One region of the Bacillus sp. SCT118 genome, then DNA from elsewhere that is predicted to be linked to it. Evidence: a T-box and tRNA genes for the amino acid it is inferred to sense, from the RefSeq annotation. Region 1 holds a T-box; the other regions hold tRNA genes.
What was found. The T-box of region 1 lies ahead of serS (serine--tRNA ligase). A T-box ahead of a tRNA ligase gene usually reads a tRNA of that ligase, here a tRNA-Ser.
Positions count from the first base shown of each region.

Region 2: it has a tRNA-Ser gene. The T-box ahead of serS (serine--tRNA ligase) is inferred to sense a tRNA for this amino acid. The anticodon was not compared.
Region 3: it has a tRNA-Ser gene. The T-box ahead of serS (serine--tRNA ligase) is inferred to sense a tRNA for this amino acid. The anticodon was not compared.

Region 1 is NZ_CP191225.1:4,011,069-4,015,326, reverse strand. It holds gene pdxS (pyridoxal 5'-phosphate synthase lyase subunit PdxS) at 103-987, shown strand; gene pdxT (pyridoxal 5'-phosphate synthase glutaminase subunit PdxT) at 1,009-1,599, shown strand; T-box leader at 1,652-1,864, shown strand; gene serS (serine--tRNA ligase) at 1,921-3,198, shown strand; tRNA gene ACQVGT_RS20640 (tRNA-Ser) at 3,333-3,425, shown strand; gene dck (deoxyadenosine/deoxycytidine kinase) at 3,537-4,190, opposite strand; gene dgk (deoxyguanosine kinase) at 4,187-4,258, opposite strand, start outside.
Region 2 is NZ_CP191225.1:1,080,651-1,084,908, forward strand. It holds tRNA gene ACQVGT_RS05400 (tRNA-Lys) at 1-63, shown strand, start outside; tRNA gene ACQVGT_RS05405 (tRNA-Leu) at 74-160, shown strand; tRNA gene ACQVGT_RS05410 (tRNA-Gly) at 166-240, shown strand; tRNA gene ACQVGT_RS05415 (tRNA-Leu) at 255-340, shown strand; tRNA gene ACQVGT_RS05420 (tRNA-Arg) at 350-426, shown strand; tRNA gene ACQVGT_RS05425 (tRNA-Pro) at 442-518, shown strand; tRNA gene ACQVGT_RS05430 (tRNA-Ala) at 524-596, shown strand; tRNA gene ACQVGT_RS05435 (tRNA-Met) at 617-693, shown strand; tRNA gene ACQVGT_RS05440 (tRNA-Ile) at 696-772, shown strand; tRNA gene ACQVGT_RS05445 (tRNA-Ser) at 779-871, shown strand; tRNA gene ACQVGT_RS05450 (tRNA-Met) at 889-965, shown strand; tRNA gene ACQVGT_RS05455 (tRNA-Asp) at 977-1,053, shown strand; tRNA gene ACQVGT_RS05460 (tRNA-Phe) at 1,066-1,141, shown strand; tRNA gene ACQVGT_RS05465 (tRNA-His) at 1,159-1,234, shown strand; tRNA gene ACQVGT_RS05470 (tRNA-Gly) at 1,245-1,318, shown strand; tRNA gene ACQVGT_RS05475 (tRNA-Ile) at 1,334-1,410, shown strand; tRNA gene ACQVGT_RS05480 (tRNA-Asn) at 1,423-1,497, shown strand; tRNA gene ACQVGT_RS05485 (tRNA-Ser) at 1,501-1,591, shown strand; tRNA gene ACQVGT_RS05490 (tRNA-Glu) at 1,617-1,688, shown strand; gene glgB (1,4-alpha-glucan branching enzyme) at 1,920-3,803, shown strand; gene ACQVGT_RS05500 (glucose-1-phosphate adenylyltransferase) at 3,800-4,258, shown strand, end outside.
Region 3 is NZ_CP191225.1:3,110,684-3,114,941, forward strand. It holds gene spo0M (sporulation control protein Spo0M) at 1-706, shown strand, start outside; tRNA gene ACQVGT_RS15960 (tRNA-Leu) at 753-834, opposite strand; tRNA gene ACQVGT_RS15965 (tRNA-Leu) at 1,100-1,188, opposite strand; tRNA gene ACQVGT_RS15970 (tRNA-Cys) at 1,196-1,266, opposite strand; tRNA gene ACQVGT_RS15975 (tRNA-Gly) at 1,272-1,346, opposite strand; tRNA gene ACQVGT_RS15980 (tRNA-Gln) at 1,396-1,467, opposite strand; tRNA gene ACQVGT_RS15985 (tRNA-His) at 1,477-1,552, opposite strand; tRNA gene ACQVGT_RS15990 (tRNA-Trp) at 1,577-1,650, opposite strand; tRNA gene ACQVGT_RS15995 (tRNA-Tyr) at 1,656-1,740, opposite strand; tRNA gene ACQVGT_RS16000 (tRNA-Thr) at 1,764-1,836, opposite strand; tRNA gene ACQVGT_RS16005 (tRNA-Phe) at 1,842-1,917, opposite strand; tRNA gene ACQVGT_RS16010 (tRNA-Asp) at 1,930-2,006, opposite strand; tRNA gene ACQVGT_RS16015 (tRNA-Met) at 2,018-2,094, opposite strand; tRNA gene ACQVGT_RS16020 (tRNA-Val) at 2,104-2,179, opposite strand; tRNA gene ACQVGT_RS16025 (tRNA-Glu) at 2,189-2,260, opposite strand; tRNA gene ACQVGT_RS16030 (tRNA-Ser) at 2,295-2,386, opposite strand; tRNA gene ACQVGT_RS16035 (tRNA-Asn) at 2,392-2,466, opposite strand; rRNA gene rrf (5S ribosomal RNA) at 2,476-2,591, opposite strand; rRNA gene ACQVGT_RS16045 (23S ribosomal RNA) at 2,703-4,258, opposite strand, start outside.

The sequences.
Region 1 (4,258 bases):
AAACCGAATAAAATAGTATATATCCATATGAATTATTGGATTTCTAGGATACAATAAGGATTAGAAATCATATAACTATACCTTGATTAGGGGGACCAAGAAATGGCTCAAACAGGTACTGAACGTGTAAAACGCGGAATGGCAGAAATGCAAAAAGGCGGCGTCATCATGGACGTCATCAATGCGGAACAAGCGAAAATCGCTGAAGAAGCTGGAGCTGTCGCTGTAATGGCGCTAGAACGTGTGCCAGCAGATATTCGCGCGGCTGGAGGAGTTGCCCGTATGGCTGACCCTACAATCGTGGAAGAAGTAATGAATGCAGTATCTATCCCGGTAATGGCAAAAGCGCGTATCGGACATATTGTTGAAGCGCGTGTGCTTGAAGCTATGGGTGTTGACTATATTGATGAAAGTGAAGTTCTGACGCCGGCTGACGAAGAATTTCATTTAAATAAAAATGAATACACAGTTCCTTTTGTCTGTGGCTGCCGTGATCTTGGTGAAGCAACACGCCGTATTGCGGAAGGTGCTTCTATGCTTCGCACAAAAGGTGAGCCTGGAACAGGTAATATTGTTGAGGCTGTTCGCCATATGCGCAAAGTTAACGCTCAAGTGCGCAAAGTAGTTGCGATGAGTGAGGATGAACTAATGACAGAAGCGAAAAATCTAGGTGCTCCTTACGAGCTTCTTCTTCAAATTAAAAAAGACGGCAAGCTTCCTGTCGTTAACTTTGCCGCTGGCGGCGTAGCAACTCCAGCTGATGCTGCTCTCATGATGCAGCTCGGTGCTGACGGAGTATTTGTTGGTTCTGGTATTTTCAAATCAGACAACCCTGCTAAATTTGCGAAAGCAATTGTGGAAGCAACAACTCACTTTACTGATTACAAATTGATCGCTGAGCTGTCAAAAGAGCTTGGTACTGCAATGAAAGGGATTGAAATCTCAAACTTACTTCCAGAACAGCGTATGCAAGAACGCGGCTGGTAAGAACATAGGAGCGCTGCTGACATGTTAACAATAGGTGTACTAGGACTTCAAGGAGCAGTTAGAGAGCACATCCATGCGATTGAAGCATGCGGCGCGGCTGGTCTTGTCGTAAAACGTCCGGGGCAGCTGAACGAAGTTGACGGGTTGATTTTGCCGGGCGGTGAGAGCACGACGATGCGCCGTTTGATCGATACGTATCAATTCATGGAGCCGCTTCGTGAATTCGCTGCTCAGGGCAAACCGATGTTTGGAACATGTGCCGGATTAATTATATTAGCAAAAGAAATTGCCGGTTCAGATAATCCTCATTTAGGTCTTCTGAATGTGGTTGTAGAACGTAATTCATTTGGCCGGCAGGTTGACAGCTTTGAAGCTGATTTAACAATTAAAGGCTTGGACGAGCCTTTTACAGGGGTATTCATCCGTGCGCCGCATATTTTAGAAGCTGGTGAAAATGTTGAAGTTTTATCGGAGCATAATGGTCGTATTGTAGCCGCGAAACAGGGGCAATTCCTTGGCTGCTCATTCCATCCGGAGCTGACAGAAGATCACCGAGTGACACAGCTGTTTGTTGAAATGGTTGAGGAATATAAGCAGAAGGCACTTGTATAAAACAGTTGAAAGCTGTGGAAACTTATAGTACATTATAAGCACAAATAAAGATCGAAAAGCGTTGATAGGAACTAGTAGGGAGCCTCTCTTTCTAAGAGAGCCGATGGTTGGTGCGAATCGGTGAAAGATGCTGTCTGAATCCATCCTTGAGCGAAATGCTGAAACAAGTAGGCATTTACGGGATAACCGTTATGTTTGAAAGTGGAAAACGAGTCTTTGATTTGTTTTCAATCAGGGTGGCAACGCGAGAGCTCTCGTCCCTTTATGGGGATGAGGGCTCTTTTTATTTTCGACAAATCAATAAAAAAAGGAGTGTTTCGCATGCTTGATACGAAAATGCTGAGAGCAAATTTTCAAGAAATTAAAGCAAAGCTTGTACACAAAGGCGAAGACTTAACTGATTTTGATAAGTTTGAGGCGCTGGATGATAGACGAAGAGAGCTTATCGGCAAGGTTGAAGAGTTAAAAGGAAAACGAAATGAAGTTTCTCAGCAGGTTGCTGTGCTGAAGCGTGAGAAAAAAGACGCGGATCACATTATTAAAGAAATGCGTGAAGTCGGCGAGGAAATTAAAAAGCTTGATGAAGAATTACGGACAGTGGAAGCTGAGCTTGATACAATCCTTCTCTCAATCCCGAATATTCCGCATGAGTCTGTACCTGTCGGTGAAACAGAAGACGACAACGTAGAAGTGCGTAAATGGGGTGAAAAGCCTTCATTTGCTTATGAGCCGAAGCCGCACTGGGATATTGCGGATGAGCTGGGTATTCTGGATTTTGAACGTGCTGCCAAAGTAACAGGAAGCCGTTTCGTGTTCTATAAAGGCTTAGGTGCTCGTCTGGAGCGTGCGCTTTATAACTTTATGCTTGATCTGCATGTGGATGAGTATAACTACACTGAAGTGATCCCGCCATATATGGTAAACCGCGCAAGCATGACGGGAACGGGGCAGCTTCCTAAATTTGAAGAGGATGCATTTAAAATCAGGGAAGAAGATTATTTCTTAATTCCAACGGCGGAAGTGCCGATTACAAACATGCATCGCGATGAAATCCTTTCAGGTGACAGCCTGCCGATCAACTATGCGGCATTCAGTGCTTGCTTCCGTTCTGAAGCTGGTTCAGCAGGACGTGACACACGCGGATTAATTCGTCAGCACCAATTTAATAAAGTTGAGCTTGTAAAGTTTGTGAAGCCTGAAGATTCTTATGAAGAATTAGAGAAGCTTACAAACCAAGCAGAACGGGTTCTTCAGTTGCTTGAGCTTCCATACCGTGTCATGAGCATGTGTACGGGTGACTTAGGCTTTACGGCTGCGAAAAAATACGATATCGAAGTTTGGATTCCGAGCCAAGACACATATCGAGAAATTTCTTCTTGCAGCAACTTCGAAGCGTTCCAGGCGAGACGTGCGAATATTCGTTTCAGACGTGAAGCGAAAGGCAAGCCTGAGCACGTACACACACTGAACGGTTCAGGACTGGCGGTTGGAAGAACAGTTGCCGCTATATTAGAAAATTATCAGCAGGAAGACGGAAGCGTTGTGATTCCGAAAGTGCTTCGTCCTTATATGGGGAATAGAGAAGTAATGAAACCGTAAATTATGGAAAGGCGTGCCTGACAAGGTGCGCCTTTTTGCTTATGTAAACACGGCATTTTCATAAAAACAAAAAAAGTTTTTAAAAATGCTTGACCACACAAGAACATACGTGATATAGTAAGTCTTGTCGATACGGAGGAATACCCAAGTCCGGCTGAAGGGATCGGTCTTGAAAACCGACAGGGGTGTCAAAGCCCGCGGGGGTTCGAATCCCTCTTCCTCCGCCATATTGATTTTAATTCTAATGAAACACAAGCATATATTGGAGATTGTTTTGTCCGTTGCATTCGGTGCGGCGGATTTTTTATTTAAAAGAAAAAGTGAATCTCGACTGAGATTCACTTTTTTTGATTATCATGAATAACTGAAGCAATTTGATCTACAATATTTTCAATCGAGTTTTCATCGTTCAGCAGATCATAATCTTCAATGCGAAGTTTTAAAACAGGGCAGGCATTAAAACCGCTTATCCAGTTCTCGTAGCGTGCATGCATTTCTTCCCAATAAGACCTGCTTGTCTGAAGCTCCATCTCACGGCCGCGTTGTTCAATCCGGTTTAAAATGTTCTCCAGATCTCCTTCTAAATAGATCAACACATCTGGGTGTGGGAAATACGGTGTCATTACCATTGCTTCGAAAAGGCTTGTGTAAGTCTTATAATCAACCTTTGACATTGTCCCTTTGTCAGCATGCATTTTTGCGAAAATTCCTGTATCTTCATAAATCGAACGATCCTGTACAAAACCTCCGCCGGCTTCAAAAATTGTTTTCTGTTCTTTGAAGCGTTCAGCTAAGAAATAAATTTGAAGGTGAAAGCTCCAACGTTCAAAATCATGATAGAACTTTTCCAAGTATGGATTATGATCGACTTCCTCCAAAGATGTTTTAAATCCAAGCCGTTTGGCTAAAGTTTTTGTTAAAGTCGATTTTCCGACACCTACTGTTCCTGCTACTGTAATAATTGAATTCTTAGGGATATGATGTTCCTTCATACGATAAGCTCCTTTACATGGGCGGCAATGCGTTCAAAGTCGCTCTTATTCAAAACGAAATCCTTTGA
Region 2 (4,258 bases), 1.1 Mb from region 1:
AGTTGGTAGAGCATCTGACTTTTAATCAGAGGGTCGAAGGTTCGAGTCCTTCATGGCTCACCATTTACATGTTGCGGATGTGGCGGAATTGGCAGACGCGCTAGAATCAGGCTCTAGTGTCTTTACAGACGTGGGGGTTCAAGTCCCTTCATCCGCACCATTTCTGCGGAAGTAGTTCAGTGGTAGAACACCACCTTGCCAAGGTGGGGGTCGCGGGTTCGAATCCCGTCTTCCGCTCCAACTATACCATCCACGCCGGGGTGGTGGAATTGGCAGACACACAGGACTTAAAATCCTGCGGTAGGTGACTACCGTGCCGGTTCAAGTCCGGCCCTCGGCATTAAGTTTTGCGCCCGTAGCTCAATTGGATAGAGCGTTTGACTACGGATCAAAAGGTTAGGGGTTCGACTCCTCTCGGGCGCGCCATGATCTATATGAAATCGGGAAGTAGCTCAGCTTGGTAGAGCACATGGTTTGGGACCATGGGGTCGCAGGTTCGAATCCTGTCTTCCCGACCATTCTTGGGGCCTTAGCTCAGCTGGGAGAGCGCCTGCTTTGCACGCAGGAGGTCAGCGGTTCGATCCCGCTAGGCTCCACTTGGTTTCAAAAAATATTTGGCGGTGTAGCTCAGCTGGCTAGAGCGTACGGTTCATACCCGTGAGGTCGGGGGTTCGATCCCCTCCGCCGCTACCAATGGACCTTTAGCTCAGTTGGTTAGAGCAGACGGCTCATAACCGTCCGGTCGTAGGTTCGAGTCCTACAAGGTCCACCACTATACGGAGGAATACCCAAGTCTGGCTGAAGGGATCGGTCTTGAAAACCGACAGGGGTGTCAAAGCCCGCGGGGGTTCGAATCCCTCTTCCTCCGCCATACATATTCCTAATCATCGCGGGGTGGAGCAGTTCGGTAGCTCGTCGGGCTCATAACCCGAAGGTCGCAGGTTCAAATCCTGCCCCCGCAACCAAATTTTAAAATGGTCCGGTAGTTCAGTTGGTTAGAATGCCTGCCTGTCACGCAGGAGGTCGCGGGTTCGAGTCCCGTCCGGACCGCCATTTAAATACTTAGGCTCGGTAGCTCAGTTGGTAGAGCAACGGACTGAAAATCCGTGTGTCGGCGGTTCGATTCCGTCCCGAGCCACCATTTATCATTATATTTTGGCGGTTGTGGCGAAGTGGTTAACGCACCAGATTGTGGCTCTGGCATTCGTGGGTTCGATTCCCATCAATCGCCCCAAATAAAAATTGCGGGTGTAGTTTAGTGGTAAAACCTCAGCCTTCCAAGCTGATGTCGTGGGTTCGATTCCCATCACCCGCTCCATTTCTATATCGTCATGGGCCTGTAGCTCAGCTGGTTAGAGCGCACGCCTGATAAGCGTGAGGTCGATGGTTCGAGTCCATTCAGGCCCACCATGACTTTTGTATTCCACAGTAGCTCAGTGGTAGAGCTATCGGCTGTTAACCGATCGGTCGCAGGTTCGAATCCTGCCTGTGGAGCCAAATGGAGAAGTACTCAAGTGGCTGAAGAGGCGCCCCTGCTAAGGGTGTAGGTCGTGTAAGCGGCGCGAGGGTTCAAATCCCTCCTTCTCCGCCATATGATTACAGATATAATAATTATCGGCCCGTTGGTCAAGCGGTTAAGACACCGCCCTTTCACGGCGGTAACACGGGTTCGAATCCCGTACGGGTCATCCAGAAGCCTTGCATATCCTGCAAGGTTTTTTTGTTTTATAAATCATGATATGTCTTAGATTTTGTTCTTTATTTTAAAAACAGACTACAAAAATCTCCATATATTTCGTTTTTCTTCAGAAAATGAAGTTAATTGTCTATAAGTATAAGCGCTTTCAGGAAAGGGCTTTTTTTTATTTCTTCGAATAAATACTATAAATGAAAACTATGATGTCAGAAAGGATGATTACATGGCCGCTGCCAGCCCGACAGCACATGATGTTTATCTTTTTCACGAAGGCAGTCTGTTTAAAAGCTATCAGCTGTTTGGCTCGCATTACCGCGAGCTGAATGGCAAAAGCGGATATGAATTCTGTGTGTGGGCGCCTCATGCGTTGGAAGTACGAGTGGCTGGAGATTTTAACAGCTGGTCTGGAGAAGAGCATGTGATGCACAGAGTGAATGATAATGGCATTTGGACGTTATTTATTCCAGGTATAGGAGAAAAGGAACGATATAAATATGAAATCGTGACGAATAACGGTGAGATCAGGCTGAAGGCAGATCCATACGCTATTTATTCAGAAGTCAGACCAAACACAGCGTCACTTACTTACGATTTGGAAGGGTACAGCTGGCAAGATCAAAAATGGCAAAAAAAACAGAAGGCTAAGACGCTGTATGAAAAACCTGTTTTCATTTATGAACTGCATCTTGGATCTTGGAAGAAGCATTCTGATGGCAGGCATTATTCCTATAAAGAATTAAGTCAGACGCTTATCCCTTATATCAAGGAGCATGGGTTTACCCATATTGAACTGCTTCCGGTGTATGAGCATCCATATGATCGTTCATGGGGGTACCAAGGAACGGGGTATTACAGCCCGACAAGCAGGTTTGGCACGCCGCATGATCTGATGAAGTTTGTTGATGAATGTCATCAACAAAATATCGGAGTCATTTTGGATTGGGTCCCCGGACATTTTTGTAAAGATGCACATGGACTCTATATGTTTGATGGAGAACCGCTTTATGAATACAAAGAAGAACGTGATCGGGAGAACTGGTTATGGGGCACGGCAAACTTTGACCTGGGAAAACCGGAAGTTCATAGTTTTTTAATTTCGAATGCGTTGTACTGGGCGGAATTCTATCATATAGATGGATTTAGGGTTGATGCAGTGGCTAATATCTTGTATTGGCCAAATCAGGATGAACGCCACACGAATCCATATGCTGTTGATTTTTTAAAAAAACTCAATCAAACCATGAGAGAGGCATATCCCCATGTGATGATGATTGCGGAAGATTCTACAGAATGGCCTCAAGTGACAGGTGCCGTTGAGGAAGGGGGGCTTGGTTTTCATTATAAATGGAATATGGGATGGATGAATGACGTACTGAAATACATGGAGACGCCGCCCGAAGAAAGGCGGCATTGTCATCAGCTTATCTCTTTTTCATTACTATATGCGTTTAGTGAGCATTTTGTATTGCCGTTTTCTCATGATGAAGTCGTATACGGAAAAAAATCACTTCTTAATAAAATGCCTGGCGACTACTGGCAGAAATTTGCCCAGTATCGGCTTTTGCTGGGCTATATGACAGTGCATCCCGGAAAGAAATTGATCTTTATGGGATCAGAGTTTGCCCAATTTGATGAATGGAAAGATACAGAACAGCTTGATTGGTTTTTGGACTCCTTCCCCATGCATCAGAAAGCCAGCGTTTTTACGCAAGATCTTCTCCGCTTTTACCAAAAAAGCAAAATCCTTTATGAGCATGACCATCGTGCACAATCGTTTGAATGGATTGATGTCCATAATGACGAACAATCAATCTTTTCTTTTATTCGTTATGGCAAAAAGCACGGTGAGGCGCTTGTCATCATTTGTAATTTTACACCCGTGGTCTATCATCAATATGATGTTGGAGTTCCTTTTTTTACTCAATACATTGAAGTGCTTAACAGTGACAGTGAAACATATGGAGGCTCAGGACAAATCAACAAAAAGCCGTTATCGGCTAAAAAGGGAGCACTTCATCATAAACCGTGTTATATCACGATGACCATCCCCCCTTACGGCATCTCGATTTTACGGGCGGTTAAAAAAAGAGGAGAGATAAAAAGATGAAAAAACAATGTGTAGCCATGCTCCTTGCCGGCGGGAAGGGCAGCCGTCTCAGCGGATTAACAAAAAATATGGCCAAACCGGCTGTATCTTTCGGGGGAAAATACAGGATTATTGATTTTACCCTAAGCAACTGTTCTAATTCAGGCATAGACACAGTCGGGATTTTAACGCAATATCAGCCGCTTGAGCTGAATTCCTATATTGGGATCGGCAGTGCATGGGACCTGGATAGATATAATGGCGGCGTGACGGTTTTACCCCCTTATGCCGAGTCATCAGAAGTCAAATGGTATAAAGGGACGGCAAGCGCCATTTATGAAAATCTCAATTATTTGAATCAGTATGATCCTGAGTATGTACTGATTTTGTCAGGAGACCACATATACAAAATGGACTACGGCAAAATGCTTGATTATCACATTGAAAAGAAAGCAGATGTGACCATCTCTGTCATC
Region 3 (4,258 bases), 900 kb from region 1:
AGACGCATATTTTCCAGGAGAAGAAGTACGGGGAACGGTACATGTCAAAGGCGGAAAAATCGCTCAGGACATCCGTTATATCGATTTACAGCTTAGCACACGGTATGTCATTGTAAAAGACGATGAAGAGCACCGGAAATACGCTACAATTCATTCTTTCCGGGTCACTGGTTCATTTACCATTCAGCCTGGTGAAGAGCATCAATTTCCGTTCACATTCACTCTGCCTCTAGATACGCCGATCACTGTAGGGAAAGTAGAGGTTGCCGTGGTGACAGACCTTGACATTCAAGGCGGTATCGATAAATCCGATCATGACCGCATTTTCGTTGAAGCGCACCCTTGGATTGAAAATGTGCTTGAAGCAATCGAAAACCTGGGCTTCCGTCTTAACGAAGCAGACTGCGAACAAGCGCCCTACTTCCAGCGTCGTCTTCCGTTCGTTCAAGAATTCGAATTCGTTCCGACTTCCGGATATTATCGTCAGATGCTTGATGAATTAGAGCTCATTTTCCTTTTAGACGAAGACGGTTTGGAAATCATTTTCGAAGTCGACCGCAGAGCTAGAGGACTCCGAGGGTGGCTGGAAGAGATGTATAATGACGGAGAACAGCTTGTACGCGTCCGTTTCAGCCAATCAGAGCTTGAAGATACAGAAGAGCTAGAAGAGGTGCTAGAAGAGATCCTAGACCAATACGCTGAGTAAATAAAAAATAAAAACCCGTTTCTGTTAAGAAACGGGTTTTTCAGTATACCGGTGGTCGGGGTCGAACCGACACTCCAGAAGGAACACGATTTTGAGTCGTGCGCGTCTGCCAATTCCGCCACACCGGCAAGTTTTACGTCGTATCTAACCGACGAATATAAATATATCATGGATCTCATAAAGTGTCAACGTATTTCAAAAAAGTTTTTTTGGAAATATAAAATAAAAGTGTTGAAAGACTAGCTAAACAGCCGCTTTATAATAGGCCTCGGAACTTAACTTGTTATGATAAATCAAAGCATTAAAAAAATGATCTACTTATGTAGATCATTAATATGATTAGTTATAATGATAAAATACAAACACCAATTCAACTTACCATGTAAGTAAAATTGGTGCCGAGGGCCGGACTTGAACCGGCACGGTAGTCACCTACCGCAGGATTTTAAGTCCTGTGTGTCTGCCAATTCCACCACCCCGGCAATAAGAAGGCGACACCCGGATTCGAACCGGGGATAAAGGTTTTGCAGACCTCTGCCTTACCACTTGGCTATGCCGCCGTAATTGGAGCGGAAGACGGGATTCGAACCCGCGACCCCCACCTTGGCAAGGTGGTGTTCTACCACTGAACTACTTCCGCATTTTTAATGGACTTAATACATTATATGCAGTTGATATAAAAAGTGAGACTGGGCTAGCTGGATTCGAACCAACGCATGACGGAGTCAAAGTCCGTTGCCTTACCGCTTGGCTATAGCCCAATGATAATATGGGGCGATTGATGGGAATCGAACCCACGAGTGCCAGAGCCACAATCTGGTGCGTTAACCACTTCGCCACAACCGCCATAATCTCAAGATGTCATAAATTTGGCAGGGGCAGTAGGAATCGAACCCACACCGGAGGTTTTGGAGACCTCTGTTCTACCGTTAAACTATGCCCCTATAAATGGTGGAGGGGGGCAGATTCGAACTGCCGAACCCTGAGGGAGCGGATTTACAGTCCGCCGCGTTTAGCCACTTCGCTACCCCTCCACATTAAATTTTGAAAAAAACAGTGCCGGCAAGAGGACTTGAACCCCCAACCTACTGATTACAAGTCAGTTGCTCTACCAATTGAGCTACACCGGCATAGGTGGTGGCTCGGGACGGAATCGAACCGCCGACACACGGATTTTCAGTCCGTTGCTCTACCAACTGAGCTACCGAGCCTAAGTATTTAAATGGCGGTCCGGACGGGACTCGAACCCGCGACCTCCTGCGTGACAGGCAGGCATTCTAACCAACTGAACTACCGGACCATTTTAAAATTTGGTTGCGGGGGCAGGATTTGAACCTGCGACCTTCGGGTTATGAGCCCGACGAGCTACCGAACTGCTCCACCCCGCGATGATATAATGGTGGAGGATGACGGGCTCGAACCGCCGACCCTCTGCTTGTAAGGCAGATGCTCTCCCAGCTGAGCTAATCCTCCATCATATAATGACCCGTACGGGATTCGAACCCGTGTTACCGCCGTGAAAGGGCGGTGTCTTAACCGCTTGACCAACGGGCCCAGACTTTCAATTGTAATTATGTATAAGTATCAGTGGCGGAGAGCAAGGGATTCGAACCCTTGAGACGGAGTTGACCGCCTACACGATTTCCAATCGTGCTCCTTCGACCACTCGGACAGCTCTCCAATAATGGCTCCGCAGGTAGGATTCGAACCTACGACCGATCGGTTAACAGCCGATAGCTCTACCACTGAGCTACTGCGGAATGAAGTCTGCCTGGCGATGTCCTACTCTCACAGGGGGAAACCCCCGACTACCATCGGCGCTGAAGAGCTTAACTTCCGTGTTCGGTATGGGAACGGGTGTGACCTCTTCGCCATCATCACCAGACATTTTCAGTGACATTTAACATTATACTATGTATTCTTGAGAAAATCAAGTGTTTTTTTAAAAAACTTATTCTCTCAAAACTAGATAACAGGTGTGACATCATTCAAAAATATGGTTAAGTCCTCGATCGATTAGTATCTGTCAGCTCCATGTGTCGCCACACTTCCACCTCAGACCTATCAACCTGATCATCTTTCAGGGATCTTACTTCCTTGCGGAATGGGAAATCTCATCTTGAGGGGGGCTTCATGCTTAGATGCTTTCAGCACTTATCCCGTCCGCACATAGCTACCCAGCGATGCCCTTGGCAGAACAACTGGTACACCAGCGGTGCGTCCATCCCGGTCCTCTCGTACTAAGGACAGCTCCTCTCAAATTTCCTGCGCCCGCGACGGATAGGGACCGAACTGTCTCACGACGTTCTGAACCCAGCTCGCGTACCGCTTTAATGGGCGAACAGCCCAACCCTTGGGACCGACTACAGCCCCAGGATGCGATGAGCCGACATCGAGGTGCCAAACCTCCCCGTCGATGTGGACTCTTGGGGGAGATAAGCCTGTTATCCCCGGGGTAGCTTTTATCCGTTGAGCGATGGCCCTTCCATGCGGAACCACCGGATCACTAAGCCCGACTTTCGTCCCTGCTCGACTTGTAGGTCTCGCAGTCAAGCTCCCTTGTGCCTTTACACTCTGCGAATGATTTCCAACCATTCTGAGGGAACCTTTGGGCGCCTCCGTTACCTTTTAGGAGGCGACCGCCCCAGTCAAACTGCCCACCTGACACTGTCTCCCCGCCCGATAAGGGCGGCGGGTTAGAAGGTCAATACAGCCAGGGTAGTATCCCACCGATGCCTCCACCGAAGCTGGCGCTCCGGTTTCCAAGGCTCCTACCTATCCTGTACAAGCTGTACCAACATTCAATATCAGGCTGCAGTAAAGCTCCACGGGGTCTTTCCGTCCTGTCGCGGGTAACCTGCATCTTCACAGGTACTATAATTTCACCGAGTCTCTCGTTGAGACAGTGCCCAGATCGTTGCGCCTTTCGTGCGGGTCGGAACTTACCCGACAAGGAATTTCGCTACCTTAGGACCGTTATAGTTACGGCCGCCGTTTACTGGGGCTTCAATTCGCACCTTCGCTTACGCTAAGCGCTCCTCTTAACCTTCCAGCACCGGGCAGGCGTCAGCCCCTATACTTCGCCTTACGGCTTCGCAGAGACCTGTGTTTTTGCTAAACAGTCGCCTGGGCCTATTCACTGCGGCTCTCTCGGGCTTGCACCCTAACAGAGCACCCCTTCTCCCGAAGTTACGGGGTCATTTTGCCGAGTTCCTTAACGAGAGTTCTCTCGATCACCTTAGGATTCTCTCCTCGCCTACCTGTGTCGGTTTGCGGTACGGGCACCTCTCACCTCGCTAGAGGCTTTTCTTGGCAGTGTGGAATCAGGAACTTCGCTACTATATTTCGCTCGCCATCACAGCTCAGCCTTATGGGAAACGGATTTGCCTATTTCCCAGCCTAACTGCTTGGACGCGGATATCCAATACCGCGCTTACCCTATCCTCCTGCGTCCCCCCATTGCTCAAATGGTGAGGAGGTGGTACAGGAATATCAACCTGTTGTCCATCGCCTACGCCTTTCGGCCTCGGCTTAGGTCCCGACTAACCCTGA